3 regions of the Micromonospora sp. NPDC048843 genome follow, and region 1 is predicted to be linked to each of the others. Evidence: predicted binding sites of a transcription regulator. Region 1 holds the regulator's gene; each other region holds the start of a gene.

Region 1 (15,375 bases):
CCCGTCGTGCCCCACGTGCATCACCCGCTCCCCCTGCGGGATCAGGATCAGCCCGAGCCCGAAGCCCGCGCCCCAGAGCGTCTCGTCGGTGGTGGTCAGCGGCCAGCGCATCTCGTCCAGGGTGGCCGGGGCGAGGACCGCGCCGGTCGGGTCCAGCGCCGCCGGGTCGGCCAGGAACGCCGCCCAGCGGGCCATATCGGTGGCGGTGCTCCAGAGCTGGGCGGCCGGGCCGACAGCGCCGAAGTCGGTCGGCGGTTCCGGGTGCGCCTCGTCGGAATACGCGTCGACCAGGAACCCGGTGGCCGCCGTCGGCAGTGGGGTCACTGTGGTGTCGGTCAGCCCCAACGGCGTCAGGATCCGCTCGGTGAGCGCCTGCGCCCAGCCGCCGCCGCGGAGCCGGGCGACGAGTTGGCCGAGGACGGCCACGCCCAGGTTGGAGTAGTGGAACCGCCGGCCGGTCGGCAGCACCCGCTCGGCTCGGCCCAGCTCGGCGACCAGTTTGTCGTCGTCCGGTGCGCGCAGGCTGTCCCACACATCGCCGAACGGCTCGCGTTGCAGGCCGCCGGTGTGCGACAGCAACCGGCGTACGGTCAGCTCGCCGTGCGCCGGCAGGTCCAGGTGCCGTCCCACCGGGTCGTCCAGGTCCAGCAGCCCGTCGTCGCGGCACTGTAGGACCAGCACCGCTGTGAACGTCTTGGTGATCGAGCCGATCCGGAACTGGGTGCCCGCGCCCAGGGGGCTGTCGGTGCCGGTCTCGCCGACGGTGCAGCTCCAGAGCGGTCGGTCGGCCCGGTGCAGCGCCGCGGACACCGCCGGCACCCGGGCTTCGGCCTGCACCCGCCGGACCAACCGGTCCAGGTGCTCATCCGCCCGAGAGCCAGGCGCCGCACCTCCGGTCACGCCCCCGCTCCGCTTCGCTGCGCGTCGGCGTGAGGCACCCCACTGAGCCTTCTGGTTCGCTCGCTGCGCTCGCTCACGCCAGGTCCCGGGCGAGCATCGGGCCGAGCGGCGCACCACCGAGCAGGTGCGCGTGCACGTGGAAGACCTCCTGCCCGCCGTACGCGCCGGTGTTGAACATCAGCCGGAAACCGTCGCCGAGCAGCCCCTCGTCCTCGGCCACGGCGGCGGACGTCGCCAGCACGTCGGCGGCCAGCGCCGGGTCACCCTGGGCGAGCGTGGCGACGTCGGCGTAGTGCTCCTTCGGAATGACCAGGACGTGCACCGGCGCCTTCGGGTCGATGTCGCGGAAGGCGAGCGTGGTGTCGGTCTCCCGGACCACTGTGGCCGGAATCTCCCCGGCGACGATGCGGCAGAACAGGCAGTCGGATCCCATCGGGGCAGTGTAAGGACTAACGGGCCGGGAGCACTCCGGCGCAGCACGCGCCGGAGTGCTCCCGGCCCGTTCGTAGGCCAAGGCACTGCTGAGGCAGGATGGCCGGCATGACGGATCGGGCGGTACTCGTGACCGGGGCCTCGCGCGGGATCGGCCGCGCCGTGGCGAAGGCGTTCGCAGCCGGCGGCGACCGGGTGGCCATCCACCACCGCGACTCCGCCGACGCGGCCGAGGAACTGCGCGCGCACCTGCCGGGCACCGGGCACGCCGTGGTCCGCGCCGACCTCACCGATCCGGACGCGGTCCGGGTCATGGTCGACCGGGCCGCCGAACTGCTCGGCGGACTGGACGTGCTGGTCAACAACGCCGGGACGTACGGCGACCGCGACGACCCGCACCCGATCTTCGGCGCCTCGTACGAGGAGTGGCAGAAGCGCTGGCGGCAGGTCATGGAGACCAACCTGACCGGCGCCGGCAACGTCACCTGGTGCGCCGCCCAGCACATGCGCGAACGCGGCGGGCGGATCGTCAACGTCTCGTCCCGTGGCGCGTTCCGCGGCGAACCGGAGCAGCCGGCGTACGGCGCCAGCAAGGCGGGGCTGAACGCGCTGGGCCAGTCCCTCGCCGTGGCGCTCGCGCCGTACGGCATCACCGTCGCCACCGTCGCGCCGGGCTTCGTGGCGACCGACATGACCACCGAGCACCTGCGCGGCGAGCGGGGCGCGGCCATCCGGGCGCAGAGCCCGTTCGACAGGGTGGGCCAACCGGAGGAGATCGCCGCCGCCGTGCACTGGCTGGCCTCGCCGCAGTCCGAGTGGGCCTCCGGCACTATCGTCGATCTCAACGGTGCCTCCTACCTGCGCAGCTGAGGTCGACGCCGTCGGCAGATCACCCGGCCGGGGAGGTGGTTGGCGGTTCGCGGAAGGGTAAGTCCCACCGACATGGCCGACTCCGCGCTGCTGGACCTCACCGCCGACTACCGGGTGGCCGATGGCCACGACGACGACCCTGTCCTGCTCCGCCCCGACGGCACCCCCGTCGAGACCTGGCGCGAGGACTACCCGTACGACGAGCGACTGGACCGCGACGAGTACGACCGCGACAAGCGGCTGCTCCAGATCGAGCTGTTGAAGCTCCAGGACTGGATCAAGGAGTCCGGCGAGCGTCTGGTGATCCTCTTCGAGGGCCGGGACGCGGCCGGCAAGGGCGGCACCATCAAACGCTTCATGGAGCACCTCAACCCGCGTGGCGCGTCGGTGGTGGCGCTCGCCAAGCCGGACGAGCGGGAAGCCGCCCAGTGGTACTTCCAGCGCTGGCTGGCACACCTGCCGGCGGCCGGCGAGATCGTGCTGTTCGACCGTTCCTGGTACAACAGGGCCGGCGTGGAGCGGGTGATGGGCTTCTGTAGCCGCAAGGAGTACCTGGAGTTCCTGCGGCAGGCCCCGGAGCTGGAACGGATGCTGGTGCGCTCGGGCATCCGGCTGGTCAAGTTCTGGTTCTCCGTCTCCCAGAACGAGCAGCGCACCCGGTTCGCGATCCGCCAGGTCGACCCGGTCCGGCAGTGGAAGCTGTCCCCGATGGACATCGCCTCACTCGACCGGTGGGACGAGTACACCGAGGCCAAGGAGGCGATGTTCTTCTGGACCGACACGGCCGACGCGCCGTGGACGGTGGTGAAGAGCAACGACAAGAAGCGGGCCCGGCTCGAGGCGATGCGGCACGTGCTGCACCGCTTCGACTACACGGGCAAGGACCCCGACGTGGTCGGCGCACCGGACCCTCAGATCATCGGGCCGGCCGGGCTGGACCTGGGGCCGGAGGAAGAGGTGGTGCCGGTGTTTCCCCGGCCCTGAACGAGCCCGAGGCCCACTGTCACCAGCGACCGAGGCGGGTGGCGAGCACGCTGAGGGCCGCCACGCCGGCGGTGGAGGTGCGCAGCACGGCCGGCCCGAGACGTACGGGTCGCCCGCCGGCCTCGGTGAAGGCGGTCAGCTCGGTCGGGGCGATGCCACCCTCCGGGCCGATCACCAGCACGATCTCGCCGGTGGAGGGCAGATCGGCGGTAGTGAGCCGGTCCTGGGCCTCCTCGTGCAGCACGAACCCGGCGGCGGCACCGGCGATCCGCCGAGCCACAGTGGCGGTGGACTCGTCCGGCGCACCGGCCACCACCGGAAGCCACGGCCGGCGGGCCTGCTTGGCCGCCTCCCGGGCGGTGGCCACCCACTTCTCCCGGGCGCGTACGCCCCGGTCGCCGCGCCACTGGGTCACCGAACGGGAGGCCGCCCAGGGCACGATCTCGTCCACCCCGACCTCGGTCATCGCCTGCACGGCCAGCTCACCTCGGTCGCCCTTGGCGATGCCCTGCACCGTCACCAGACGGGGTACTGGCGCGTCCGCGTACCCCCGGGAGGTGATGGTGACCTCCAGGCTGCCCCGGCCGACGGCGGTGACCACTGCGGCGGCCGTGCCACCCCGGCCGTCGGCGAGCAGCAGCTCCTCGCCGACGCGCAACCGCTGCACTGTCGCGGCGTGGTGCCCCTCGGGGCCGTCCAGTGTCAGCGCGTCGCCGGTGGGCAGCGCCTCGACCAGGAACAGCGGCGCGGACACCTCAGGCGTGCCCGTTGAACGCGTCGCGCATCCGGGAGAAGAAGCCGCCCTGCTTTGACAGCTCGGCGACCTCCTCACCACGGGTCTTGGCGAAGTCGCGCAGCATCTTCTCCTGGTCCGGATCGAGCTTGGTCGGCGTCCGCACGTCCAGGTGGACGTAGAGGTCGCCTCGGCCGGTGCCGCGCAGGTGCGGCACGCCCCGCGCGCGCAGTCGCAGCGTGCTGGCCGGCTGGGTGCCGGCCTTGACGTCGACGGTCTCCTCGCTGTCCAGCGTCTTGATGGTCAGCCGGGTGCCCAGCGCCGCCGCCGTCATCGGCACTGTGACCCGGCAGTGCAGGTCGTCGCCCTTGCGCGAGTACACGTCGTGCGGGCGCTCGTGGATCTCCACGTAGAGGTCACCGGCGGTGCCGCCGCCGGGGCCCACCTCGCCCTGCTGGGCCAGCCGGATCCGCATGCCGTCCTCGACGCCGGCCGGGATCTTGACGGTCAGCGAGCGGCGGGTCCGCACCCGGCCGTCGCCGGCGCAGGTGGGGCAGGGGTGCGGGATGGTGGTGCCGTAGCCCTGGCACACGGTGCACGGCCGGGCGGAGACCACCTGGCCGAGGAAGGTGCGCTGCACCGACTGCACCTCGCCCCGACCGCCGCACGCCTCGCAGGTCGCCAGGTGCGTGCCGGCGGCAGTGCCGGCGCCGGAGCAGGTGGTGCAGAGCACCGCGGTGTCGACGGTGATCGGGGCCTCGACGCCGAACGCCGTCTCGTGCAGGTCGAGTTCGAGTCGCAGGATCGCGTCGGCGCCCGGGCGGGTACGCGGCCGTGGGCCACGGGCGCCACCTCCGGCACCGCCGAAGAACGCGTCCATGATGTCCTGGAAACCGACGAACGGGCCGGCGCCTCCGGGACCACCCGGGCCGCCGGCACCGCCACCACCCGGGGCGAGCGGGTCGCCACCCAGGTCGACGATCTGCCGCTTCCGGTCGTCCGAGAGGACCTCGTACGCGGCGTTGATGTCCTTGAACTTCTCCTGAGCCTCCGGGTCCGGATTGACGTCCGGGTGGAACTGGCGCGCCAGCTTGCGGTAGGCGCGCTTGATCTCGTCATCGGAGGCTTCCCGGCTCACACCGAGAATGCCGTAGTAGTCCCTGGCCACTGCGTTCCGTGTCCTCATGTTCGTCTCGCGTTGCGCCGGTCGGCGGCCGCAGCCGGCCGCATCGGCCCTGACCAATCAGTTCTGGGCCAGCAACTCGCCCACGTAGCGTGCCACGGCGCGCACCGTGGCGATGTTGCCGGGGTAGTCCATCCGGGTGGGCCCCAGCACCCCCAGGCCGCCAACGATCGTGGTGCCCGGGCCGTACCCGGTGCTGACCACCGAGGCGGCGCGCAGGTTGTCGAACTCGTTCTCGTCGCCGATCAGCACCCGGGTCGTGCTCGGCTCGGTCTCACCGATGAGCTTGAGCAGCACGACCTCCTCCTCCAGGGCTTCGAGGATCGGCCGCAGGGAGCCCTGGAAGTCGAGCAGGCCGCCCCTGGTGAGGTTCGCGGTGCCGGCGAGCGCGATCCGCTCCTCGTGCCGCTCGACGAGCGTCTCCAGCAGGACGGTGGCGAGCGTGGTCATTGTCGGACGCAGGCCGGTCGGCGCTTCCTCGACCAGCGCCTGCACCAGCGGGGGCGTCTCGGACAGCCGGGCGTTGGCGAGCTTCTCGTTGATCAGTCGGCGCAGGTCGGTGACGTCGTCGGCGGGCACCGGCCCGGGCAACTCCACGAGTCGCTGCTCCACCCGCCCGGTGTCGGCGATCATGACGAGCATCAGCCGGGTGGTGGAGATCGGCACCAGCTCCAGGTGACGCACCGAGGAGCGGGCCAGGCTCGGGTACTGCACGACGGCGACCTGCCTGGTCAACTGGGCGAGCAACCGCACCGTGCGGTGCACCACGTCGTCGAGGTCGACAGCGCCGACCAGGAAGCGCTCGATGGCCCGGCGCTCGGCCGGGCTGAGCGGCTTGACCCGGGACAACCGGTCGACGAAGAGGCGGTAGCCACGGTCGGTGGGCACCCGGCCGGCGCTGGTGTGCGGCTGCCGGATGTAGCCCTCCTCCTCCAGCACGGCCATGTCGTTGCGGACAGTGGCCGGGGAGACCCCGAGCTGGTGCCGCTCGACCAGCGCCTTGCTGCCGACCGGCTCCTGGGTGGAGACGTAGTCTTCGACGATGGCGCGGAGCACTGCGAGTTTCCGGTCGTCGAGACCCATCCTCCGCACCTCCTGTCGCACGTCGGCCGCCGGCGCTCTGGGCCGGTCGGGCCGTCCTGGCACTCGACTGTAACGAGTGCCAGTCTACGTCGGCGGGCCCGCCGACGCGATGATCAACGGCCACCCTTCGGTGCGGCCCACACCACCCTGTGGGGCCGATCGGCCCACACTGCCAGGCGGTGTCGCTCTGGTGCGGCGTTGCCACTGGCACCTACCGTGACATCCATGACTGAACCTCCTCGCCCTCCCGGCTCGGGCGACCCCGGCAACTACCCGCCGGAGCCCACCTCCCCAGGCCCGTTTCCGTCGGCCGAGCCGCCCACCGCACCACTGTCCGGGGCACCCGGCCCAGCCGGCTATCCCCCGCCCGGTGGCTATCCGCCGCCCACCGGTGACCAACCGCCGTCAGGCGGCTACCCTCCGGCAGGCGGCTACCCCCCGCCCGGTGGCTATCCCCCACCCGGCGGCTACCCGGCCGGTGGGGCCTACGGCGGCCCCGGCGGCGGCTACGCCACCAACGAGGACAAGACCTGGGCGCTTGTCGCGCACTTCGGCGGCGCGCTCGGCGCGCTGGTCAGCTTTGGTCCGCTGGGCTTCGTCGCCCCGCTGATCGCCTACCTGGCCCGCGGCCAGCAGTCGCCGACCGTCCGGGCGCACGCCCTCGCCGCCCTGAACTTCCAGATCCTCTGGTCGATCATCGCGTTCGTGCTGCTCTTCGTGAGCTGGTGCCTGCTCTTCCTGCCCAGCATCGCCGTCGTGGTGATCCAGATCCTGTTCGGGATCATCGCCGGCATCAAGGCCAACGAGGGCACCCCGTACCGCTACCCGATGACTGCCAACTTCATCAAGTGAACCGGGCCGGCCGCTCCCCCGGCCGGTCCGGATCACCGCGGTCCCGGTCCGGGCAGCGGTGGGCCACTCAGGGCAGCAGGTCGCGGACGACAGCGTCGGCGAGCAGCCGCCCGCGCAGTGTGAGCACCGCCCGGCCGGCGGCGTACTCGTCGGCGGCCAGGAGGCCGCCGGCCAACGCCCGCTCGGCGCCGGCCCGGCCGGCGGCGTCGAGCACCGCCAACGGAAGGCCGCTGGCCAGCCGCAGCCGGAGCATCACGTCCTCCATGTGCGCCTCGTCGACAGTGAGCACCTCCCGGGCCAGGCCGGGAGACGCGCCGGCTGCCAACCGCTGGGCGTACGCCGAGGGGTGTTTCACGTTCCACCAGCGCACCCCGCCGACGTGGCTGTGCGCCCCCGGGCCCAGCCCCCACCAGTCCGCGCCGGTCCAGTAGAGCAGGTTGTGCCGGCAGCGGGCCTCCTCGGTGCGGGCCCAGTTGGAGACCTCGTACCAGGAGAGCCCTGCCGCGTCGAGCGCGGCCTCCGCGGCCAGGTAGCGGTCGGCGGCCACGTCGTCACTGGGGTACGCCAGCTCGCCGCGTCGCATCCGGGCGGCGAGCCGGGTGCCGTCCTCGACGATCAGGGCGTACGCGCTGACGTGGTCCACCCCGGCGGCGACGACCTGCTCCAGCGAGGCGGCGAAGTCCTCGGCCCGCTCCCCCGGGGTGCCGTAGATCAGGTCCAGGTTGACGTGCTCGAACCCGGCGTCGCGCGCCTCCAGGGCGGCGGCGGTGGCCCGGCCGGCGCTGTGTTTGCGGTCCAGGATCGCCAGCACCCCCGGGGAGGCGGACTGCATGCCCAGCGAGATCCGTGTGTAGCCGGCGGCCCGCAGCAGCTTCAACGACTCCGGGGTGACCGACTCGGGGTTGGCCTCGGTGGTCACCTCGGCGTCGGCGGCCAGCCCCCAGGTGCGGTCGATGCCGTCGAGGATGCGGGCCAGGTCGTCGGCGGGGAGCAGGGTGGGCGTGCCGCCGCCGACGAAGACGGTGTCGACCCGGGGCGGCGGGGTGTCGCCGAGCACCCGGCCGGCGAGCTTCAGCTCGGCCAGGACCGTGTCCGCGTACCCCTCGCGGCTCGCGCCGCCGCCCAGCTCGGACGCCGTGTAGGTGTTGAAGTCGCAGTATCCGCAGCGGCTGGCGCAGAACGGGACGTGCACGTACACGCCGAAGCCGCGCGCGCCGACCGCAGTGGTGGCGGTGGCGGGCAACGATCCGTCGACGGGGACGGTCTCACCATCTGGAAGGACGCCGGGCATGGCCACTAGTGTGCCCGGCATGACCTCTCCCGACGTCCTCGTGCGGGTCGCCACGGCCCGTGGGGTGACCACCCTCACCCTGGACAGCCCGCACAACCGCAACGCGCTCTCCACCGGCCTGATGACCCAACTGCTGGCTGGGCTGGCTGACGCGGTCGCCGACGAGGCGGTCCGTGTGATCGTGCTCGACCACACCGGCCCGGTCTTCTGCTCCGGAGCGGACCTGAAGGAGACCGCCGCGGCGTACGCCAGCGGGACGGTGCCGGCCGGCATGCTGGGTGACGTGCTCGCGGCGCTCTGGGAGTGCCCGAAGCCGGTGCTGGCCCGGGTCGGCGGGCCGGCGCGGGCCGGTGGGCTGGGCCTGATCGCCGCCGCCGACCTGGCGGTCTGCGCCGACGAGGCGACGTTCGCGTTCACCGAGGTCCGCATCGGGGTGATCCCGGCGGTGATCTCGGCGACAGTGCTGCCCCGGCTGCACCCTCGCGCCGCCGCCGAGCTGTACCTGACCGGCGACACCTTCGACGGTCGCCGGGCCGCCGAGATCGGCCTGGTGACGGCCTCGGTCCCGGCGGACGGGTTGGACGACGCGGTACGGGGCTACTGCGACTCGCTGGTGCGCGGTGCGCCCGGGGCGCTGGCCGGCGCGAAGGAGTTGCTGCGCCGACCGGGTACGGCCGAGTTGCGCGCCGATCTGGCGCGGCTCTCCGCCGTCTCGACCGGCTACTTCCTTTCCGACGAGGGGCGCGAGGGGGTCACCGCGTTCCGGGAAAAGCGACCGGCGCGCTGGGTGCCCGCTCTCGACGACTGAGGATGGGGGCGCCGCCGTCGTTCGGCGGCGCCCCGGTGTCCTGCCGGGTCACCAGGCGGTCGCGCCGCCGTCGACCGGGTAGTTCGCCCCGGTGATGTACGACGCCCGGTCGGACGCGAGGAAGACCACCAGCTCGACGACCTCCTCGGGGCGCGCGAAGCGCTTGAGCAGCGTCTTGGCGGTGATGGCGTCCCGGGCCTCCTGGTTGTCGCCGAGGTCGCGTTCGCTGGCCGGGGTGAGTGTGGGCCCCGGGCTGACCGCCACCGCGCGGATGCCGTGGGGCGCGCCTTCGAGCGCGAGCTGTCGCGTCATCCCGATGATGCCGGCGTTCGCTGCGGTGTGACCGACCATCGGCGGGACGTGGCCGCCGATCAAGCCGGCCATGGAGGCGGCGCTGATGATGACACCGCCACCGCGTCGGACCAGGTGCGGCCAGGCGAACTTCGACACGAAGTACGGAATGTCGAGTTCTCCGGTGATGGTGTAGCGCCAGTCCTCCACGGAGAAGTCGGGCATCGGGCCGAAGCGGAGCGCGGCCGCGTTGTTGTAGACCACGTCGAGGCCACCGTAGGCGGCGGCAGCGTCGTCGACGAGCTTGCGTACCTGCTCGGGGTCGGTGAGGTCGACCGGCGCGATGCCGGTCATCTCGCCGCCGGCGCGGCGGACGAGTTCGACGGTCTCGTCGTTACCGGCGACCTGGAGGTCGGCCCCGACGACCTTCGCGCCCTCGCGGGCGAAAGTCAGCGCCGCGACGCGGCCCAGACCACCGCCGGTGCCGGTGATCAGAACGACCTTGCCATCGAGCGTTCCCATGGAACTCCTCCTCGTGCGGTGACCCACGCGTCCGACTATGCGGTGGTAGGTCGAATTGACATGTCAACCGGGTTAAGTCCTTGACCGGTCAATCGCTTCCCGATATCGCTTACCCGGTGACGCTCACGACAGCCCCGCACCGGGGCGGGTGACAGAACGACGCAGCAGGTGAGATCGAGACCAGAGCGGGAACGTCGCCAACCGGTACGCGACAGCGGAGGCGCCCCCGAACCGGTCAGAGTCGGCCAGGTTGGGCCCGAACCGCGCGGACGACCCGGACAGCGCCTGCGGGGACGTACGCTTGGCGAACTGTCGATCTGGGGGTGTGGGTGCGAACTCGGGCAACCGTGGCGGGTGGAGTGGTGCTCATCCTCGTCGCCGTGATCGCGATCTGGCTCGTCGTACGACAGGTCGGCGACAACCTCAGGTTGCCGCTGGTGGCACGGAAGTGCACGGTGCAGGCCGACGGACGTGTCGCGCTGGACGCCGACCAGATGGCCAACGCGGCGACCATCGCGGCAATCGGCGCGAAGCGCGGAATGCCCGAGCGGGCCGTCGTGGTCGCGCTCGCCACCGCGTACCAGGAGTCCGGGCTGCGCAACCTCGCCGACGGCGACCGCGACTCGGTCGGCCTGTTCCAGCAGCGGCCGAGCCAGGGCTGGGGCACTCCGGCGCAGATCCGCGACCCGCGTTACGCGGCCAACCGGTTCTACGCGGCCCTCAAGAAGGTGCGCGGCTGGGAGAAGATGCGGGTCACCGACGCCGCGCAGCGGGTGCAGCGCTCGGCGTTCCCCGAGGCGTACCAGAAGTGGGCCGACGACTCCGAGGTGCTCAGCCGGGCCCTGCTCGGCGACGCCAGCGGCGCGGTCACCTGCTCGGTGGGGCGCACCCCGGCGATGCACGGCGCGTCGGCGGCTGCGCAACTGACCCGCAACCTGGTGCTGGACTGGGGACTGAAGGGCACCGACCCGACCGACCCGACCGGGTTGGCGGTGACTCCGGGCGACCAGCGCGACGGCTGGCGGTACGCGCACTGGCTGGTCTCGCACGCCCAGGACCACGGCGTGAAGCGGGTCCGCTTCGGCGACCTGGAGTGGACCGCCCGCGAGGGCTCGTGGGGCCGGGTGGACGGTCGGCAGAACCCCGCCGGCCAGGTGGTGGCCGAGGTGTTCAACGAGGGTTGACCGACCCGGATCTCTTAACCGGCAGTCACCGCACAATCGGGCAATGCCCATCTAATCGCACTATTGATCTCCCGGATCTCACTCTGTGCGTTTCTCTCGCTGCGCGGGGTCCCACACTGGCCCAATCCCGCACCACACCCTCCCCGATGCCTGGACCGCCGCGTTACGATCGGCGGCCTGTGCCAGAAAAGGTTTCACCTCATGGGGAGGGGTACGACGCGGTGTTCGATTACGGCGACCGGACCGGTTACGAACCGATCAGCGACACTGACCGCAAGGAGTTCCACGAGCAGGGCTTCCTCCTGCTGCGCAACGTCCTGACGGAGGACCACCGGGCGGCGCTGGAGGCGGCGGTCGACCGCGTCTACGCGGAGGAGCAGGCCAAGGGCACCACCAAGAAGGACGGCACCCTGCACCTGCTGGGCTTCCTGGAGCGCGACGAGCTCTTCGGTGAGCTGCTGACCCACCCGATCGCCTTCCCGTACATGTGGGGGCTGGCCGGCTGGAACATCTACACCCACCACAACCACCTGGACGTCACCCCGCCGGCCGCCGAGCCGGAGAAGCCGTACTGGGGTTGGCACCAGGACGGGTACCGCCAGAACTCCGACCCGGAGACGATGGACCCGAACCTGCCTCGGCCGATGTTCTCGCTGAAGGTCGCGTACGTGCTGTCGGACCTCTCCGAGACCGGCCGCGGCGCCACCAAGGTCATCCCGGGCAGCCACCTGAAGAACTCGCTGTCCCGGCCGGCGGACCTCACCGTGCAGAACCCCGACCCGGAGGGCACGGTGGAGATCACCGCCAACCCGGGCGACGCCTTCATCTTCGACCGCCGGCAGTGGCACTCGCGGTCGACGAACCTGTCGACCATCACCCGCAAGATGCTCTTCGTCGGGTACACCTACCGGTGGATCCGTCCCCTGGACGAGCTGCACCCCGACGTGGACGGCGAGTGGTACCGCAACCGCACCCCCGTGCAGCGCCAGCTGATCGGTGAGGGCACCCACACCGCCAACTACTGGGGCATCAACTGGGACGGGTACGTCGACGACGAGATCCCGCTGCGTAAGGAGCTCAAGGAGCGCGGTCTGCTCGACCGCAACATCCCCTGGCTCCGCTGATCCACGGCTCGTAGGACGGCCCCCTGCCGACGCTCAGCGTTGGCAGGGGGCCGTTCCACGTTCGCGGACGGACCGCTCGGGCCGAGCCCGTTCCCGACCACCGGGGACCGCACTGTCGGTAGCGTGGCGGGTGCGCAGGTCGGGGCGTGGTGCGCAGGGCGTGGGGTGGCACAGGAGGCAGCGCAGTGACATCCGCTCCGCTCCCCCGGATCCTCCGCCGCCGCGGCGAGCCGGAATACCCGACCTTCCTGGAACTCTTCTTCGATCTCGTCTACATCTTCATGTTCTCCCGGCTCGCTGCCAGCCTGGCCGAGAACCTCACCGTCCGGAGCGCGGCGCAGACCGCCGTCCTGCTGCTGGCCGCCTGGTGGGTCTGGGTGCTGACCGCGTGGCTCACCGACCTGTTCAACCCCCGACTGCCGATCATCCAGGCGACAGTCCTGGTGGTCATGCTCGGCACCCTGCTGATGGCGATCGCGACGCCGTACGCCTTCGGTCGGTACGGGTGGCTCTTCGTCGCGGCGTACTTCGGTATTCACCTGGTCCGTGACGCCGTCCTGATCCCCGGCACCCGAGTGAACCGCCCGATCCAGGCCAGGAGCATCCGGGTCTTCTTCTGGTTCGGCGTCACAGTGACGCCCTGGGTGGCCGGAGTGTTCGTGGACGAGACCGCCCGACTGGTGCTCTGGTCGCTCGCGGTGGCGATCGACCTCGGCTCGGCTCGGATCGGCTGGCCGACGCCGAGGCTGGGGCGTACCGAGCTCGCCAGCCAGATCTTCACCGGTGTGCACCTCTCCGAGCGGCACCGGGCGATCTTCATCGTCGCCCTCGGCGAGTTGATCCTGAGCACCGGCACGGGGCTGGCCGGCAGCGGATTCACGGCTGGCGCGGTGGCTACCGGCGCTGTCGCGTTCGTCAGCGCGGTTCTCCTGTTCCAGCTCTACTTCCAGCGGGTCCAGCGGATCCTGGCACCACCGAGCGTCGCAACTGTGGAACGGGTCCGCTCCGGCACCTCCACCTCGTACAGCCACCTCGTCATGGTCGCCGGGGTGGTGCTGGTCTCGACCAGCACCTCGCTGGTCATCGACCGGCCGTTCGGTCGCGCCCCGGCCGAGCTGGTGGTCGCCACCCTCGGCGGACCGGTCCTGTTCCTGCTCGGCAGCGTCCTGTTCGACGCCGTGGTGACCGGCCGGATCCTCTGGTCCCGGGTGCTGGCGATCGTGGTGCTGTGTGCCGTGATGGCACCCGCGACACTCCTGCTCACACCCCTGACCGCCCTGGTGCTGGCGAACCTGGTCCTGCTGATCACCCTGGTCGGCGAAGGGTGGGCCGCGCGCAGCCGCCTGGTCGGGGCCGCCGCGCCATCGCGATGAAGCGCCGTCCGCGGCCCCGGGAAAGAGTCACCGCAGCATCGGCGGCGCCGGCGTTCGCGCGTGTCGCCGGGTGCTCAGCAGATTCGCCACGGCGATCAGGGCCAGCACGGCCATGGCGAGCAGCGCGACAAGCACCGGCGGCAGCAGGGGCGTGGCCGGCGCCACGCCCGCCAGCAGCACCAGCCCGGCCAGCCGGGACCTTGAGATCCGCCCGAACACCGTGAAGTCGAGGACACCCCGACCGACCAGGTACAACGCGGGGCCGCCGAGGATGACCGCGACCCACGACGACGGGGTCTCGCCCCACGGGCGGCTCACCACCAGGTGACTGGTGACCGCCGCGCCGACGATTCCGGCCACCATGATCAAATGGGTGACCGCGGCGGACTGGGTGAGCAGCGCCGGGTTGGACGACCTGGCGATCGCATCGGTCAGCAGCTCACCGGCGCGGTAGATGTAGATCCGCCACATCAGCACCACCGTGCTGAACACCACCACCAGCGCCCAGGCCCGTTCCATCGTGTACTCGCTCATGCTGAAGGTCGTTCCGGTCACGAAGAGCGAGACACCGAGCGCGACGATGACGAACTGCCGGTACCGCTCGGCCACCCGCCCGCCGACCAGCCGCCAGTCGCGCGGTCGTGAGCGACCGATCCCGGGCACCGGCCAGCCCAACGCCGCTGCGCCGTACTCGACGACGACAGCGAGCACCCAGATCGCCAGTTGCCCCGAACCGCCGACGAGCGCCCCACCAATCCAGCCGATGCCCGCGACGGCCTCCCAGATCAGGATGCGGATGCTGCGACGCGGCGGTCTCCTGAGCGAGACGACCAGGATGTAGTAGGCCGCCGTACTGAGGTGGATGACCACGTACGTGGTGGCGAAGAGCAGCCGGCGATCGCCGTACGCATCGGCCGCGAGCGCGGCCAACAGCAGGCTGGCGGCCGCCACCCAGATGAACTGCCCCTGCCCGGCAGGGCGGGTCAGGTCGACGCTGTCCGCCGTCCACACCGTCAGCGCCCAGATCATCGTGAACCCGAGCAGCAGCACCAGCGTCTCCGCGACGCCCGTCCAGGTCAGGTTCTCGGTCAACACCGTCGCCAAGGTGACCAGCGCGAAGACGTAGACGAGGTCGAAGAAGAGCTCCAGGAACGCCGGACGCTCCAGGCCCGGATCGGGGGGTGACGCCCCTGCGGCACCGCCGTCCGTCGCCATCGACATCGCGCTCCACCCGGTCCCCGCCGCACACCCTCCGTGGGGACGATACGGGCAAGTCCGACGCTGGACCCGTCATCGGGGTTCTTCCGGGTCGGATCCGCCGAGCCCGCCGGTGCTCGTCGCGGCGTCGAGGCGGATGCCGCCGGTGCTCGTCGCGGACGCCGCCGGTGCTCGTCGCGGCGTCGAGGCGGATGTCGTCGGGGTCGGTCAGCCCCGGGCGGCGAGGCGTCGTCGGGCCTTTTCCCTGATCGGCGCCGGCAGATCCTCGACGTCGAGCAGCCGGGGCAGCAACTCCGGTTCCAGGCTGGTCGCCCGGAACACCTCGCCGATGGTGACACCGTGCGCCGGCCGGTCCACCACCTCGACCGGGTCACCCGCGCCGACCTCCCCCTCGCGCAGCACCCGCAGGTAGGCCCCGGGCGATGCCCGGACGGTGAACCGCTTGATCAGATCCGGTACGCCCCAGAACCCGGCGAACGTGGTGCAGGGCGTACGCGGCTTGGTGACCTGCAACAGGGCCGAACCGA
Region 2 (6,804 bases), on a different contig from region 1:
CCGGCCGCTGAGCAGGCCGCGGACACAGCCCACCAGCACGCACGGCAGGCCGCACGGCAGGCCGCCAGCACAGCACACGAACCCGCAGAGCACGTCGCGGACACACATCGCGGACCCAGCCGGGCGGCCACGCCATGGTGCGGATCAGCGGACGGTGACCGTGATCGTGTGCCAGCCGGTGGCGCCGTCCGGGACGACGTCCTGCGTACGTTCGGTTTGGGTCTCACCTGTCGCGTCGGTCGCGCGGACCTGGAGCCGGTGTTCGCCCGGTGTGGCGTCCCAGCGCCAGGACCACTGCACCCAGGTATCCACTGACACGGTCGGGGCCAGCGCGGCTTCCTGCCACGGGCCCTCATCGACGCGTACCTCGACTCGGCGGATGCCCCGGTGCTGCGCCCAGGCCACCCCGGCGACGGTTACCGGGCCGGCGGTCAGCCGGTTACGTCCCCGGGGCGTGTCGATCCGGGACTGGGTCTTGATCGGCCCCTGGGGGGACCAGCCGCGCGGCACCCAGTACGCGTCGAAGTCGGCGAAGCGGGTCAGCTCCAGTTCGGTCACCCATTTGCAGGCTGACACGTAGCCGTAGAGGCCCGGCACCACCACCCGGACCGGGAAGCCGTGCTCGACCGGCAGCGGCTCGCCGTTCATCCCGACGGCCAGCAGGGCGTCCCGTCCGTCGCGCAGCGCGGCGGTGGGGGTGCCGCAGGTCCAGCCGTCGACCGACCGGCCGACGACCTGATCGGCGTCGTCGTCCGGCTCGACCTCGTCCAGCAGTTCCCGCAGGGGTACGCCGAGCCACAGGGCGTTGCCGATCAGGTCCCCGCCCACCTCGTTGGAGACGCAGGCCAGCGTGACGTACCGCTCGACCAGCGGTCGGGCCAGCAGATCGGCGTAGCTGTAGGTGCGTTCCCTGCCGACCCGTCCGTGGATCCGCAGCCGCCAGGTGTCCGGGTCGACCTGGGGCACCACCAGCGCCGTGTCGATGCGGTAGAACCCGAAGTTCGGAGTGACGTACGGCGCGAGCTGCGTCAGTGAGAGGTCCGCGCCCGCCGGTACGGCAGGTGCGGGGGTAACCGGCGCGGGCAGGCGGATCGCGTCGCGGGCTGCGGACACGCCGCGCCGCCCCGCCAGCCAGCGCCCACCGAGGCCGGCCACCACGGCCGTGCCGAGCAGCACTCCGCTGCCGGTGAGGAATCGTCTCCGCGACTCGGGGTCCACTTCGGCAGGCCCGACCGGTTCGACAGCCGCCGTCGGTCCGGCCGGAGTCACCGGCACCGGCCCTGCCGGCGACACCGGCACCGATTCACCCGGCGGCACCGACTCTCCGGGTGACCCCGGACCAACCGGCGACCCCGGACCCGCCGACCCGGGACCAGCCTGCGATCCCAGGCCAGCGGACGACACCGGACCAGCCTGCGACACTGGACCTGCCGATGGCACCGGGCCAGCGGGCGGGGTGGGTGGGGACCAGGACCAGGGGTCCAGTTCGAACGGTCCGCCGATGAACAGCCAGAGCACCAGGGCGCCGAGACCGGCGCCGATCAGGGACGGCAGCGCGTCGGCGAGGTCGGCGCCGGAGCGGGTCAACGCGGCGGCCACGCCGATGGCGCCGAACGCGGCAATGCCGGCCAGGCCGAGTGCCAGTCGACGGACAGCCAGTACGCCGAAGAGCGCGGCGAAGCCTCCCAGCAACACGGCAGTGCCGACCAGCAGCGCGATCTTGTCGGCGGTGCCGAAGAGGTCGATGGCGAGTTGCTTCAGTGACTCGGGGACGGCGTCGACGATGACCCCGCCGACCGCGACCAGTGGCGCCGACCGGGGACCGGTCAACACCGCGACCGGTTCGGCGATCCCGATCGCGACGGCGGCGGCGGTGATTCCGGCCAACGCGGCGTACCGCCGTGACGTGGTGCTCATCGGCCCAGTGTGCGCGATCATCTCGCCCGGTCGCCAACAACGTCAGCGTTCGGTAATGACCTACCAGCCCGCGAGAACGAGCCGGGGCGCACCGCCTCACGGCGGTACGCCCCGGAACGGGTGTCGCTACCGGATCAGAAGCCCGGGCCGTGCTGGTGGCCGTGACCGTGGCCGTGCCCGCCGCCGGCGGCCGGCTCGGCCTGCTCCGGCTTCTCCACCACGAGGCTCTCCGTGGTGAGCAGCAGACCGGCGATCGAGGCGGCGTTGGTGACCGCGTTGCGGGTCACCTTCACCGGGTCGATGATGCCGGCCTTGACCAGGTCGACGTACTCGCCCTTGGCCGCGTCGAGGCCGTTGCCCCACTTGAGGTCGGCGACCTTCTGCGTCACGACGTAGCCGTCGTGACCGGCGTTCTGGGCGATCCAGCGCAGCGGCTCGACGAGCGCCTTGCGCACTACCGAGACACCGACCTTCTCGTCACCGGTGAAGCCCAGGTCGTCGTCGAGCACCGAGAGGATCTGCACCAGGGCGGCGCCGCCGCCGGGCACGGTGCCCTCCTCGACCGCAGCCTTGGTCGCCGCGATGGCGTCCTCGATGCGGTGCTTGCGCTCCTTCATCTCGACCTCGGTCGCCGCGCCGGCCTTGATGACGGCGATGCCACCGGAGAGCTTCGCCAGCCGCTCGGCCAGCTTCTCCCGGTCCCAGTCGGAGTCGGAGGCCTCGATCTCCTTGCGGATCTGGGAGACCCGGTCGGCGACGTCGGCCTTCTGGCCACCGCCGTCGACGATCGTGGTGTTCTCCTTGTCGACCACGACGCGCCGGGCGGTGCCGAGCACCTCCAGGCCGACCTGGTCAAGCTTGTAGCCCAGCTCCGGGGCGACAAGCTCGGCGCCCGTGGAGATCGCGATGTCCTGGAGCATTGCCTTGCGCCGGTCACCGAAGCCCGGGGCCTTGACCGCGCAGACCTTGAGGGTCTTGCGCAGCGAGTTGACCACCAGGGTGGAGAGCGCCTGGCCGTCCACGTCCTCGGCGATGATCAGCAGGGGCTTGCTGTTCTGCAGGACCTTCTCCAGCAGCGGCAGCAGCTCCTCGATCGCCGAGATCTTCTGGGTGGTGACCAGGATGTACGCGTCCTCGAGGACGGACTCCTGACCCTCCAGGTCGGTGACGAAGTTCGGCGAGATGAAGCCCTTGTCGAACTGGAGACCCTCGGTCACGTCCAGTTCGGTGGTGAGCATCGAGCCTTCCTCGACGGTGATGACACCGTCGCGGCCGACGCGCTCCATCGCCTCGGCGATCAGATCGCCGATCGTGGAGTCCTGCGCGGAGATCGTCGCCACGTTCGCGATCGACTCCTTGCTGGTGACCTCGGCGGCACGGCCGAGCAGCGCCTCGGAGACCTTCATGGCCGCCGCGTCGATGCCCCGCTTGAGGCCGGCCGGGTTGGTCCCGGCGGTCACGTTGCGCAGACCCTCGCGAACCATCGCCTGGGCCAGCACTGTCGCGGTGGTGGTCCCGTCGCCGGCGACGTCGTTGGTCTTGGTCGCCACCTCCTTGACCAGCTGCGCGCCAAGGTTCTCGTACGGGTTGGTGAGCTCGATCTCCTTGGCGATGGTCACACCATCGTTGGTGATCGTCGGCGCACCGAATTTCTTGTCCAGGACGACGTTGCGCCCGCGCGGGCCGAGGGTGACCTTGACCGCGTCCGCGAGGGCGTTGACACCGTGCTCCAGCAGGTGCCGGGCGTCGTCCGAGAAGCTCAGGATCTTCGCCATTAATGTCCCTTCGAAGCGCCATTGCCCCGGCCCGGCGAGCCGGACCGGGGCAGTGGCACTGATCGGTTGCTTACTTCTCGATGACCGCGAGGACGTCGCGGGCGGAGAGCACCAGGTACTCCTCGCCGGCGTACTTGACCTCGGTGCCGCCGTACTTCGAGTAGAGGACGGTGTCGCCGACCTGCACGTCAACCGGAACCCGGTTGCCGTTGTCGTCGACGCGCCCCGGGCCCACAGCGAGGACAGTGCCCTCCTGCGGCTTCTCCTTGGCGGTGTCGGGGATCACGATGCCCGACGCCGTGGTGGTCTCAGCCTCGTTCGCCTGGACCACGATGCGGTCCTCGAGCGGCTTGATCGCAACCTTGGTCGCGGTAGTCACGGGCATACCCTCCTGGGGTACTGGTTTCGTTGCTGGCCAGCGGGGCTGACCAGCGTCAATCTGCCTCATGCCACCGGGCGGTGCCGTCGTCGCGGGTGCCGGTCCGCCTGGCGTGCGCACCCGGGTCGCGAGACCCGGAAGCTGGCACCCTCAGGGTGAGAGTGCTAATCGCAGGTTATTCCGTGGCTAGCACTCCGTCAAGGAGAGTGCCAGCGCGTCGCGCCCCGCCAGCCAGTATTTCCGGGTCGGCCGGGACAATGGCCGGGTGGATCTCGATCAGCTGGCGGCGCTGCGTACCCCTGAGGGGTCGGCCGCGCTCACGGCGGCGGCCGACCTGGCCGGCGGTGATCCACTGGTCGCGGCGTCGGCGCTGCGCGCGACGGGGGTGCCGCCGACGTTGGCCGCGGCGGCGCTGACCCAGGCCGAGCTGCGCCTCCGGGGGGTGGGCAAGTTCGGCTCGGCCGCCGCTGGGATGTTCCTCACCCGTCCCGGTCTGGAGCAGGCCACCCGCCGGGTGGTCGCCGACCGCCGGGCCGCCCGGTTGTACGCGGCCGGCGTGCGCACCCTGGCCGACCTCGGGTGCGGGCTCGGGGCCGACGCGCTGGCCGCCGCCCGGGCGGGCATCCGGGTGTACGGGGTGGAGGCCGACCCGGTGACCGCAACGATGGCCGCCGCCAACGCCGAGGCGGCCGGCCTGGGCGAGCTGTTCACTGTCGAGTGCGGCGACGCGACCGGGTTCGACGTGTCAGTGGTCGACGGGGTCTTCTGCGATCCGGCCCGCCGCACCACCGGCACCGGGCGGCGAATCTTCGACCCGCGCGCCTACTCGCCACCGTGGGACTTCGTCACCGGGCTGGCCGAGCGGGTGCCGCGCACAGTGGTGAAGGTCGCGCCGGGCCTGGACCACGCGCTCATTCCGGCCGGCGCGGAGGCCGAATGGGTCGGCGTCGACGGCGACCTGGTCGAGGCCGCGCTCTGGTGCGGCGAGCTGGCGGAGGTGCCCCGCCGCGCCACCCTCTACCGTCAGCGGGGCACTGAGGTTCACCGCCACCAGCTCACCGGCTCGGGTGCCACCGAGGCACCGGTCGGGCCGCCGCGTCGCTACCTGTACGACCCGGACCCGGCGGTGGTGCGTGCGCACCTCGTGGCCGAGCTGGCCACCGAACTGGACGCCACACTGGGTGATCCGAGCATCGCCTACCTCTACGGCGACCAGCCGATCCGCACCCCGTACGCGCGCTGCCTGGAGATCACCGACGTGCTGCCGTTCTCGCTCAAGCGCCTGCGGGCGCTGCTGCGCGACCGCCGGGTGGGCCGGGTGGAGATCCTCAAGCGGGGTTCGGCGCTCACCCCGGAGCAGCTCCGGCGAGACCTGCGGCTGGCCGGTGACGCGGCGGCGAGTCTGGTGCTCACCCGGGTCGACGGCGCACCGACGGTGCTCGTCGGCCAGCCGGTCGCCTAGCGTCGCCTCGGCCAGCCGGTCGACTAGCCTCGTCGCTGTGGCGGGACAGGGCACGCCGGCGACGGCACTGTTGGTCAAGCGTGGCATCGCACATCGCACCCATCCGTATCGGGTGGCGCCGGACGCCCCGAACTACGGCGCGTTGGTGGCGGTGGCCCTCGGCGTGGCACCGGAGTGCGTGTTCAAGTCGCTGGTGACCGCTGTCGACGGCGCGCTCACTGTGGCGGTCGTCCCGGTCACCGGCGAGCTGGATCTCAAGGCGCTCGCGGCGGCGGTCGGCGGCAAGCGGGCGGCGTTGGCCGACCGGGCGGTCGCCGAGCGGGCCACCGGTTACGTACGCGGTGGGATCAGCCCGCTCGGGCAGCGGCGACGGTTGCCCACGGTGCTGGACGAATCCGCGCTGGCTCTCCCGACGATCTACGTCTCGGCTGGTCGGCGTGGTCTGCAACTCGAACTGGCCGCGGCGGATCTGGTGGCGCTGACCGACGCCCGCACCGCGCCGTTGCAGACCCACTGACGACAGTCGTTACGTCGACTCCCCCGTGGGATACCCAGGGAGTAACAGTCGCGTTGCTGAATTGTTATCGCTCCCAACAAACTATGCACCTGCGCGGTCTTGTGGAGCCGGTGTGACGCGAAATACGTTGCCGGACACAACAAAACAACACCTCCCCCACCTCCGAAAGGACCCTGCACATGCGTAAGGGGATCCTCACCATCGCCGCCGTGGGCCTGCTCACGACCGGCGGCTTGACCGCCTGTGGCGACGACTCCGGCGACAAGGCCGCCTCCGCCAAGACCCCCAAGATCGGCGTGATCCTCCCGGACAGCAAGTCCTCGGCCCGCTGGGAAACGGCGGACCGTCGGTTCCTGGAGGAGGCGTTCAAGGCCGCCGGCGTCCAGTACGACATCCAGAACGCCCAGAACGACAAGACGGCCTTCCAGACCATCGCCGACCAGATGATCACCGGTGGCGTGACCGCCCTGATGATCGTCAACCTGGACTCCGGCACCGGCAAGGCCGTGCTCGACAAGGCCAAGTCGCAGGGTGTGGCCACCATCGACTACGACCGGCTCACCCTCGGCGGCTCCGCCCAGTACTACGTCAGCTTCGACAACGAGACCGTCGGCAAGCTCCAGGGCGAGGGTCTGACGAAGTGCCTGACCGAGAAGGGCGCCAAGAACCCCGTCGTGGCGTACCTGAACGGCTCCCCCACCGACAACAACGCCACCCTCTTCAAGGCCGGCTACGACTCGGTGCTCAAGCCGAA
Region 3 (9,538 bases), on a different contig from region 1:
CGCATCCGGGCGGCGTCCTCCGGCCGGACCCGGCGGATCTCCGCGAGCCGTAGGGCCGGCGAGCCCATGTCGGTGGTCATGTCCGCATGCCTACCACAGGGCGGGGATGGCGTTTCGCGAGCTGGGCCCGATCGCCGTCATCTCGGGGCCGCCCTGCGACCCTGCCCTTATCCGCAATGACGCGGGCGAATCCGATGGCTGGGAAACCCGGCCGGTCAGCGTGGTCGGGACGCTCCGAAGTGTGTCTGATTTGTGGCCGTGCGCGGCCGTCACTCCTCGTGTAGCGTGCGATTTCGGTCACCTGCTCCAATGGCGGTCATCGATCGCTGAGTCGGTGGTCCGGGGCGCCCGGCCGTGCCGTGCGCCGAGTCAGGCAACGCCGGGCAGAGTGAGGGAAGTGCACAGTGGCACAGGGCTCCGTGAAGTGGTTCAACGCCGAGAAGGGCTACGGCTTCATCGCCGTCGACGGCGGTCAGGACGTGTTCGTTCATTTCTCCGCGATCGAGATGGACGGCTACAAGGCGCTGGACGACGGTCAGCGGGTCGAGTTCGAGATCACCCAGGGCCAGAAGGGCCCACAGGCAGAGCACGTACGCGTCATCGGCTGAGCTTCCTGGCCGATCGGCCCGTGCGTCGGGGCTGCGGCAGGGGCGTGCAGCCGGGAAGATCGTGAACCGTTCCAGCCGATGCCGAGGAGCGTTCATGACCGACCAGCCACCCCCGCACACTCCGTCCTCCGGGTCCGGGGAGCCGGGCCCGTCCGATCCGTCCTCGCCCGCCGACGGCCCCGGCCACGCCGGTCCGCCCCCCGGCTGGGGGCCGGACATGCCCCCGTCCGGCCCGTCCTCCGGCCCCGCCGGTCCGCCGCCCGGCTGGGATCCCGCGCAGGGCGCCTGGGGTGCGGCCCCGCCACCGCAGGGCTGGGCGTTCCCGCCCACCGGGGGCTACCCGCCCGGGTCGGGTCCCTACGGCGGGCAGCCGTGGTATCCGGGACCGCCGATCGGCTGGTACCCGCCGGGTCACGGGTTCGACCCGAACGACGCCCTGGTCACGCCGCCCGGTGCCGGTATCGGCGGCTGGTTCAACCGGTGCGGGGGAGCGCTGCGTCGGGGCTGGCGGCAGTTGGTGCCGATCATGCTGCTCACCCAGGTGCTGCCGGCGGCGGTGCTCTCGGTGGTCTCCCTCGGGCTGGACCCGTCGGCGAAGTGGGCCGCCCAGGCCGAATCGACGTCGGCCCCCGCGCTGCCGGACAATTTCGCCGCCGAGCTGCTGAGCCTCCTTGTCCTGCTGGTCGGCGGCAGCGTGGTGGTCGGGTTGGTGCAGGCCGTCGGGTGGGCCGCCGGCACCTGGGTGATCACCCAACAGGCGGCCGGCCAGCCTGCCAGCCTGGAGGCCGCGCTGCGCTACGGCCTGCGTCGGGCACTCGGGCTGTGGGGCTGGACCCTGTTGGTCAGTCTGCTCATCGGCGTCGGTGTCTGTTTCTGCGTGCTGCCGGGCATCTACCTGGCCTTCGCGCTGAGCATGGCCGGTCCGGTCTATCTCTTCGAACGGCACAACCCGATCGGTCGATCGTTCCGGATGTTCCACGATCGGCTCGGCCTGCTGCTCGGACGGGTGGCCCTGGTGGCCGCGGCGGTGATCGTCGGCACCCTGATCCCCGGTGCCATCGAAGGAATCGGCACCTCCCCGCTCGGAACGGATCCGTTCTCCTCGCCGGGTACCGCCGCCGGGGCGGTGGTGGTGATCGGGATCACCGCCGTGCTGGCCCTTCCGGCCCACCTCGCGCAGATGATCGGTCTGCTGGTGACGTACGCCGAGCAGCGTGCCCATGAGGCACCGGTGAACAGCGCTGGACTGGCCGCGGAACTCGGCTGAGCGGCGGCATCGTGCTTGCACTCGGCAGGTGAGAGTGCTAAACAAGTCATTGGCACTCGCATACCGTGAGTGCCAATGGTCGGGACGGTGGGGCCAGGTTGCACCGGCGTGGAGACGCCGGGGCGGCACATGGCCGGTCGTCGCGGGCTATCCGGCCCGGCCGAAGGACGTCGTCGTCGCCAGGTGGCGACGTCCCAAGGTGCGTACACCAGGCGGCCCATCCGGGGCACACATCTCGGGTGGCCCGTGAGTGTCCAGGAGGACAACGCCGTATGGCCAAGATGATCGCGTTCGACGAAGAGGCGCGCCGCGGCCTCGAGCGGGGCATGAACCAGCTCGCCGACGCCGTAAAGGTGACCCTCGGCCCCAAGGGCCGCAACGTCGTGCTCGAGAAGAAGTGGGGTGCCCCCACCATCACCAACGATGGTGTGAGCATCGCCAAGGAGATCGAGCTCGAGGACCCGTACGAGAAGATCGGCGCTGAGCTGGTCAAGGAGGTCGCCAAGAAGACCGACGACGTTGCCGGTGACGGCACGACGACGGCGACCGTCCTGGCCCAGGCCCTGGTTCGCGAGGGCCTGCGCAACGTGGCCGCTGGCGCCAACCCGATGGCCCTGAAGCGGGGCATCGAGGCCGCTGTCGCGAGCGTCTCGGAGGAGCTGTCCAAGCTCGCCAAGGACGTCGAGACCAAGGAGCAGATCGCCTCCACCGCCTCCATCTCCGCTGGCGACAGCACCGTCGGCGAGATCATCGCCGAGGCGATGGACAAGGTCGGCAAGGAAGGCGTCATCACCGTCGAGGAGAGCAACACCTTCGGGCTGGAGCTGGAGCTCACCGAGGGTATGCGCTTCGACAAGGGCTACATCTCGGCCTACTTCATGACCGACCCGGAGCGTATGGAGGCCGTCTTCGACGACCCGTACATCCTGATCGCCAACAGCAAGATCTCGTCGGTGAAGGACCTGCTCCCGATCCTGGAGAAGGTCATGCAGTCGGGCAAGCCGCTGCTGATCATCGCCGAGGACCTGGAGGGCGAGGCCCTCGCCACCCTGGTGGTCAACAAGGTCCGTGGCACCTTCAAGTCGGTCGCCGTCAAGGCGCCGGGCTTCGGTGACCGCCGCAAGGCCATGCTGACCGACATCGCCATCCTCGCCGGTGGCCAGGTCATCAGCGAGGAGGTCGGCCTCAAGCTCGACGCCGCCAGCCTCGACATGCTGGGCCGCGCCCGCAAGGTCGTGGTGACCAAGGACGAGACCACCATCGTCGACGGTGCCGGTGACGCCGAGCAGATCCAGGGCCGGGTCAACCAGATCCGGGCCGAGATCGACAAGAGCGACTCCGACTACGACCGGGAGAAGCTGCAGGAGCGGCTGGCCAAGCTGGCCGGCGGCGTTGCGGTGATCAAGGTCGGCGCGGCCACCGAGGTCGAGCTCAAGGAGCGCAAGCACCGCATCGAGGACGCCGTTCGCAACGCGAAGGCCGCCGTCGAGGAGGGCATCGTCCCGGGTGGTGGCGTCGCGCTGGTTCAGGCCGGCAAGACCGCCTTCGACAAGCTCGACCTGGTCGGCGACGAGGCGACCGGTGCGAACATCGTCAAGGTCGCGCTCGACGCCCCGCTGCGGCAGATCGCCGTCAACGCCGGCCTTGAGGGCGGCGTCGTGGTGGAGAAGGTCCGTAACCTCGAAGCGGGTCACGGTCTGAACGCCGCCAACGGCGAGTACGTCGACCTGCTGGCCGCGGGCATCATCGACCCGGCCAAGGTGACGCGTTCGGCGCTGCAGAACGCCGCTTCCATCGCGGCGCTCTTCCTCACCACCGAGGCCGTTGTCGCGGACAAGCCGGAGAAGAACCCGGCTGCCCCGGCTGGCCCGGGTGGCGGGGACATGGACTTCTGAGTCCAGTTCCGACACCGAACGGGGCGGGCCGCTGACGCGGTCCGCCCCGTTCGTCGTCAGGTCGGTAGTGGGCGCTGGTTGCGCCGCTTCTGTGCCCGGCTGTACGGCGGAGGCAGTTTGATCGGCGCGTCCACCATCTCCTGCGGTTCCTCTGCCACCGACGGCTCGCCCTCGGTGGTCATCTCGGCCAGTTGCTCGGCGTCGCCGTAGTCGAGCCTGTCGAACGGCAGTTGGCCGGGGAGTTCACCCACCGGTTTCCAGGTGATCGGCGGGCCGTCCTCGGTCTGGTTGTCATCCGTGGTCATGGCTGCCTCCTCTACCGAAACGGTAGGGGGCGTCGATGGCCGATGCGGGCGAATGGATCTATGTCCTGTTTGCCCCGGTTATGCCGTCGGTAGGGTTCGCCGGTACAGGAAGAAGACCCGCTCGATCCACGCACCCGCGCTGCCCGAATAGAACGGCACCGGTCCCACCCAGCCGATCTGTGCCCGGTCCAGCCCCACCGCCCGCTGGTCGCGCAGGCAGCGCCGCAACAGCACCCCACCGATGCCCGAGCCCTCCGCGGCCGGCGCGGTGCCCATCGGTCCGAACCAACTCGGCCGCGACGACCCGTACGCGGCGAAGCCGAGCACCTCGCCGTTGCGCTCCGCCAGGTGGCAACCGGCGTCGGCACGCCCCACCGACCCGGCCAGCTCGCCGTCCCACGTTCCGCCGAAGGCGGACCGGGCGAACGCCGTCAGCGCCGGCAGGTCCGCCGGCTCCGCCCGGCGTACCGTGACGCCCTGGTCGGCCAGCCGCCGCTCCGCCGCCTCGGTGGACCGCAGTGCCGGCGACCCGTCGTACGACAGGTCCGCGGTCATGTTCCAGGCGGTCCGGTCCTGCTGGTAGCCGAGAGCGAGTGCGGCGCAGACCGCCGGCGTGTAGCGGACGTCGATTCCCGGCCACGCGTAGTACGGCGGGTTTCCGGCCAGCAGCACCTCGGTCGCCCCGCGCTCGGCGAGCACCCGCTCGGCCCGCTCGAGCAGCGCCCGGCCGACGCCCCGACGCCGCTGATCCGCAAGGACCGCGACGAGGTCCACGTGCCCGATCCCCGGCTCGGTCGACGACACCGAACAGATCAGCACCCCCACCAGGTCCGCGCCCCGGTACGCGCCCAGCCCGACCACCGGGCGGTCGGCGGCGGCCCGGGCCCAGAGAACGTCCACTACGGAAGCCGCCTCGGCGGCGTCCTCGGGCAGGTCGAGAGCCTGCTGGCAGAGCTGTACGACGCTGCTGACCAGGTCGGCGGTCAGCTCGGTGACGGTGATCTCGGCGTCCATGGTCGCCGACCCTAGATCACCGACTGTCGAGCCGCACTCCCGGCTCAGCACTTCAGGAAGGAAACCTGCCTATTGCTGGGCGGCGCGAACGGCCGCGTAGGCGTCGACCTGGCCGGCGCCAGTGACGTTCGACGGGGCACCGCAGGCGTCGGAGGGGCTGTCCGAGCGATAGGTCGGCGTCGCCACCGTGGCGGTGTCCCGAAGGATCTGCCGGGTCCGGGTCACGTCGCCGACCAGCGCCGGGTTCGCCGACCACATCAGCGCGACCACCCCGGCCACCTGCGGCGTCGCCATCGACGTGCCGTCCAGCTTCGCGTACGTGCCGCCCGGCATGGCCGACACCACGCCCACCCCCGGTGCCAGCACGTCCGGTTTACCCGAGCCGCCCGGCACCGGCCCGCGCGAAGAGAACTCGGCGACCCGCCGCTGGTCGTCCACAGCGCCCACCGTCAGCACGTCCGGGTACGGGGCGGGCGGATCGTCGATCGACGCGCACCACGGGCCGGTGTTGCCGGCCGCGGCGACCACGAAGATCCCGGCGGCGTCGAAGGCAGCGGTGGCCGGCCGCAGGACGCGCTGGTCGCAACCCTCGATGGGCGGGCAGCCCCACGAGTTGGTCAGCACCTGCGGGGCGCGCTCCGGACGGCCGTCCGTGAACGGGTCGCCGCCGGCCGGGAAGGGCGCCAACATGAACTGGAGACACTCCAGGTAGTGCGCGGGGCTGCCGAGGTTGCGGTCCAGGTTGACGCAGCCCACCCACTGCGCGTCCGGCGCCACCCCGATGCCGTCCCGCCCGACCGCGCTGCCCACCGTGTGGGTGCCGTGCCCGCCCTGGTCGGTCGGGCTCCGGGTGCCGTCCCACGGGTCGTACCAGGAGTCGTCCCCACCACGGAACCCGCCTCGTAGCGCCGGATGGGTGCCGTCCACCCCCGAGTCGGAGCTGCCGACCACGATGCCAGTGCCGGTGGCCCGGAGTTCGGACCACACCCGGTCGGCGCCGATCTGGCGGATGTTCCACTCCGGGCCGGCGGGCTTCGGCAGGGTGCCCCGGCTCTGCCCGGCCGGGGCCGGCAGCGGTCGCAGGCGCTGGCTGACCAGCACCCGCGCCACCTCCGGCCGGCGGGCCAGCCAGGCCCGCACCACCGGGCCGCCGTCCACCTCGACCGCGTTGACCAGGTAGTACGACACCGGGTCGAGGCGCAGCCGGTCCAACCCCCGCAGCAGGTCACCCTGGCTCTGCTCGGCGGTCGACACCAGCCGCCGGTAGACCTCCGCCGCGCGAGCGTCCCGCCCGGCCCGACCCGGCGCGGCGGCCGGAAGATCGCTCAGGTCGGCCTGCGTACGCAGCACCACGAACAGCCGCTCGCCGTACAGACCCGGCTGACCGGGGCCGAGGTCGACCACCCCGAACGCCACCAGCAGCACCACGGCCGTCACCGCGGCGACCCGCCTGTTCGGGGTGCGTGCCGTCGGCCGGGCGAGCAGCACCCCGTACCCGATGGCGACCACTACCGCGACGGCGAGCCCGACGCCGGCGGCGGCCGCCACCCAGAACGGGATGTCCCGGGTGCCGACCAGCAGCAGGCTGATCTCTTCCGGGTCGGTGAAGGCCAGCGGGCCGAGCGCGGCCAGGCCCACGAGCCAGCCGGTCGCCGTGCGGACGGCGCGGGTGGCGGCGGCCGGGTCGGCGGTGGCTGGGTCGGTGGTGGCCGGATTGGTGGTGGCCGGGTCGGCGGTGGGCCGCCAGGTCGCGGCCCAGAGCGCGGCCAGCGCGAAACCCACCGGCGGCAGTGTCAGCAGCGCGGGCAACTGCGCGCCGGACTGCCCGGTCCCGGCCGCTAGCAGCAGCAGCGCCACCCCGGCGACCAGGCCACCGACCAGCACCAGCCGAGCCGGCCGGGGCGGTCGCCCGACCGCGAACGGGGACCAGAAGGGGGCGTCCAGCACAGTCGCGGCCAGCACCCCGAGCGCGGCGGCCGCCAGCAGCGCGAGCGCGGTCTCCAGGAGACCGCCCAGCGCGCCCAGCCAGGCCCACGGCAGCAGCAGCGCCAAACCGGCGGCGACAGCGAGCAGCGGCACCGGGCCTGGTTGGCGCACGCGCCGTCCGACCGGCTCCGCGTTCCCGGTGGCCTGGGGCCGTGTGGTGTCGCCGTTTCCGGTCGCCTGGGGCCGTGTGGTGTCGCCGTTTCCGGTGGGTGCCGGGCCGCCGACCGAGCCGACCAGCCCGGGGTACGCCCACCGGCGCGCCGACCAGCGCACGGCGAGCGCGCCGATCAGCGCGGCGCCGGCCAGCGCGCCGAGGTACGCCTCATGGTGCACCGGCGGCACGACCCGCAGCAGTGTCAGCACGCCGAGCGCGAGTGCCCCGATCAACCAGGCCCGCCCGGTGGCCCGGACCGCGCCCGACCGGGGCAGGAGGGCCAGCAGCAGGGCGGGTGTGCCGGCCAGCACGACGGTGGCCAGGCCGAGCACCGGCCAGAGCCAGCCGAGCCGGTCGCGTCCGAAGCCCAGCAGCACCTGGTCGGTGAGCCAGCCACCGGTCTGGGTGCCCACTGTGACCGCAACCGTCCAACAGCCGACGAGCACGGCCGCGACCACCGGCCACGGGGAACTGCGGTCGCTGAAGCCGGGGTGCACAGGTTGACCTTGCATCCGAGAACCTTACGACTAGGACGGAGGGTTTCGACCCGACCGTCGGGTTCCGGGGCTTCGAACAACCGAGCGGTCGGCGTGGGCCGGGTGGCGAGACGTGTCGCGCGCTTCGGAGCAGGTAGGCGCGGTGCGGGGCGGGCGGCGAATGTCGACACGGTGGCTCGACGGTTACGGTGGACGGGTGCGCGACCCCAATGTCTCCCGATCCGTCGCCGGTCAGCTCTCACCGGTCCGCCGTGCGTCCGACCTGCGTCGACTGCGTGCCGAACGCTTCGACGTGCTCGTCATCGGGGGCGGGGTGACCGGAGCCGGTGCCGCCCTGGACGCGGCGTCCCGTGGCCTGAAGGTGGCGCTGGTCGAGGCGCGTGACCTTGCCGCCGGGACCTCCAGCCGGTCCAGCAAACTCATCCACGGTGGCCTGCGCTACCTGGAGCAGTTGGAGTTCCACCTGGTCCACGAGGCGCTCACCGAACGCGGCCTGCTGGCCACCCGGCTCGCGCCGCACCTGGTACGCCCGGTGCCGATCATGGTGCCGCTGCCGGCCGGGCGGGGCCTGCGGGACCTGCCGGCCCGGTTCTTCCGCCGCTCGTACTACGGCGCCGGGGTGGCCGCGTACGACGCCTTCGCCGGGATCTTCGGCGGTGGCCGGGGCATGCCCCTGCACCGTCACCTGACCCGGGAGGGCGCCCGGCGGATCTTCCCGAGTCTGCGGGCCGACGCGCTGGCCGGGGCGATCCGCTACTACGACGGGCAGGTCGACGACGCCCGGCTGGTGGTGACCCTGGCCCGTACCGCCGCCAGCCTCGGCGCCACTGTGGTGAGCAGTGCTCGCGCCGTCGGCCTGATCCGGCAGGCGCGCGAGGTGACCGGCGTCCGCGTCCGGGACCTGGAGGCGCCGCCGGGCTCGCCGGACGCGGAGTTCGAGGTGCATGCCCGCACCGTCATCGCCGCCACCGGCGTGTGGAGCGACGACATGTCCCGGATGCTCAACGACGTCGGCCTGCGGCCCGGCGTCCGGGTGCGCGCCTCCAAGGGGGTGCACCTGGTGGTGCCCCGCTCGGCGATCACCGGCGAGACGGGGCTCATCCTGCGTACGGCGAGTTCGGTGCTCTTCGTCATCCCGTGGGGCGGGCACTGGATCATCGGCACCACCGACACCGACTGGCGGCTGGACCGTTCCCACCCGGCCGCCTCGGCCCGCGACATCGACTACCTCCTCCAGCAGGTGAACACCGTGCTGGACCGGCCGCTGACCACCGCCGACATCGAGGGGGTGTACGCCGGGCTGCGGCCGCTGCTGGCCGGCGAGGCCGACTCGACCTCGAAGCTCTCCCGGGAGCACGCGGTCTTCGAGCCGATGCTCGGGCTGTTGCTGGTGGCCGGCGGCAAGTACACGACGTACCGGGTGATGGCGTCCGACGTGGTCGACCGGGCCGCGCGTCGGCTCGGCGGCGCCCGCGCGTCGCGTACCGCCGATCTGCCGTTGCTCGGCGCCGACGGGTACCCGTCGATGTGGCGGGACCGGGCCGACCTGGCTCGTCGGCACGGCGTGCCGGTGGGCGTGGTGGAGCACCTGCTGGAGCGGTACGGCACCCTCACCCTGGACCTGCTGGCGCTTGTCGACGCCGATCCTCTGCTGGCGTCTCCGCTGGCCGGTGCTCCGGAGTATCTGGCGGCGGAGGTCGCCTACGCGGCGCGGGCCGAGGGCGCGCTGCACCTGGAGGACGTGCTGACCCGGCGGACCCGGATCTCGTTCGAGACCAGCCACCGGGGGCTGGAGTCGGCGGAGCACACCGC

What was found. Region 1 encodes HrcA, which represses chaperone genes, less so after heat shock. Its sites were predicted from a motif close to GGTTNGCACNCTCNNNNNGAGNGTGCNAACC; they were not measured.
Region 2: groES (co-chaperone GroES) is a predicted target of HrcA. The motif match lies at 4,211-4,241, and genes of this name have one in related genera.
Region 3: groL (chaperonin GroEL) is a predicted target of HrcA. The motif match lies at 1,923-1,953, and genes of this name have one in related genera.

The regions. Positions count from the first base shown of each region.
Region 1 covers NZ_JBEZGJ010000044.1:21,887-37,261, reverse strand. The annotation lists gene AB0C20_RS13570 (serine hydrolase domain-containing protein) at 1-900, opposite strand, end outside; gene AB0C20_RS13565 (histidine triad nucleotide-binding protein) at 974-1,333, opposite strand; gene AB0C20_RS13560 (SDR family oxidoreductase) at 1,441-2,202, shown strand; gene ppk2 (polyphosphate kinase 2) at 2,275-3,186, shown strand; gene AB0C20_RS13550 (16S rRNA (uracil(1498)-N(3))-methyltransferase) at 3,206-3,940, opposite strand; gene dnaJ (molecular chaperone DnaJ) at 3,942-5,087, opposite strand; gene hrcA (heat-inducible transcriptional repressor HrcA) at 5,163-6,185, opposite strand; gene AB0C20_RS13535 (DUF4870 domain-containing protein) at 6,411-7,037, shown strand; gene hemW (radical SAM family heme chaperone HemW) at 7,105-8,328, opposite strand; gene AB0C20_RS13525 (enoyl-CoA hydratase-related protein) at 8,348-9,136, shown strand; gene AB0C20_RS13520 (SDR family NAD(P)-dependent oxidoreductase) at 9,185-9,949, opposite strand; gene AB0C20_RS13515 (hypothetical protein) at 10,273-11,133, shown strand; gene AB0C20_RS13510 (phytanoyl-CoA dioxygenase family protein) at 11,355-12,257, shown strand; gene AB0C20_RS13505 (low temperature requirement protein A) at 12,443-13,630, shown strand; gene AB0C20_RS13500 (low temperature requirement protein A) at 13,658-14,851, opposite strand; gene AB0C20_RS13495 (MOSC domain-containing protein) at 15,056-15,375, opposite strand, start outside.
Region 2 covers NZ_JBEZGJ010000254.1:574-7,377, reverse strand. The annotation lists gene AB0C20_RS33660 (molybdopterin-dependent oxidoreductase) at 145-1,917, opposite strand; gene groL (chaperonin GroEL) at 2,052-3,692, opposite strand; gene groES (co-chaperone GroES) at 3,763-4,077, opposite strand; gene AB0C20_RS33645 (methyltransferase domain-containing protein) at 4,337-5,533, shown strand; gene ybaK (Cys-tRNA(Pro) deacylase) at 5,571-6,050, shown strand; gene AB0C20_RS33635 (substrate-binding domain-containing protein) at 6,230-6,804, shown strand, end outside.
Region 3 covers NZ_JBEZGJ010000214.1:883-10,420, reverse strand. The annotation lists gene AB0C20_RS32010 (GNAT family N-acetyltransferase) at 1-80, opposite strand, end outside; gene AB0C20_RS32005 (cold-shock protein) at 405-608, shown strand; gene AB0C20_RS32000 (hypothetical protein) at 703-1,875, shown strand; gene groL (chaperonin GroEL) at 2,148-3,770, shown strand; gene AB0C20_RS31990 (hypothetical protein) at 3,827-4,075, opposite strand; gene AB0C20_RS31985 (GNAT family N-acetyltransferase) at 4,154-5,089, opposite strand; gene AB0C20_RS31980 (S8 family serine peptidase) at 5,159-7,741, opposite strand; gene AB0C20_RS31975 (glycerol-3-phosphate dehydrogenase/oxidase) at 7,887-9,538, shown strand, end outside.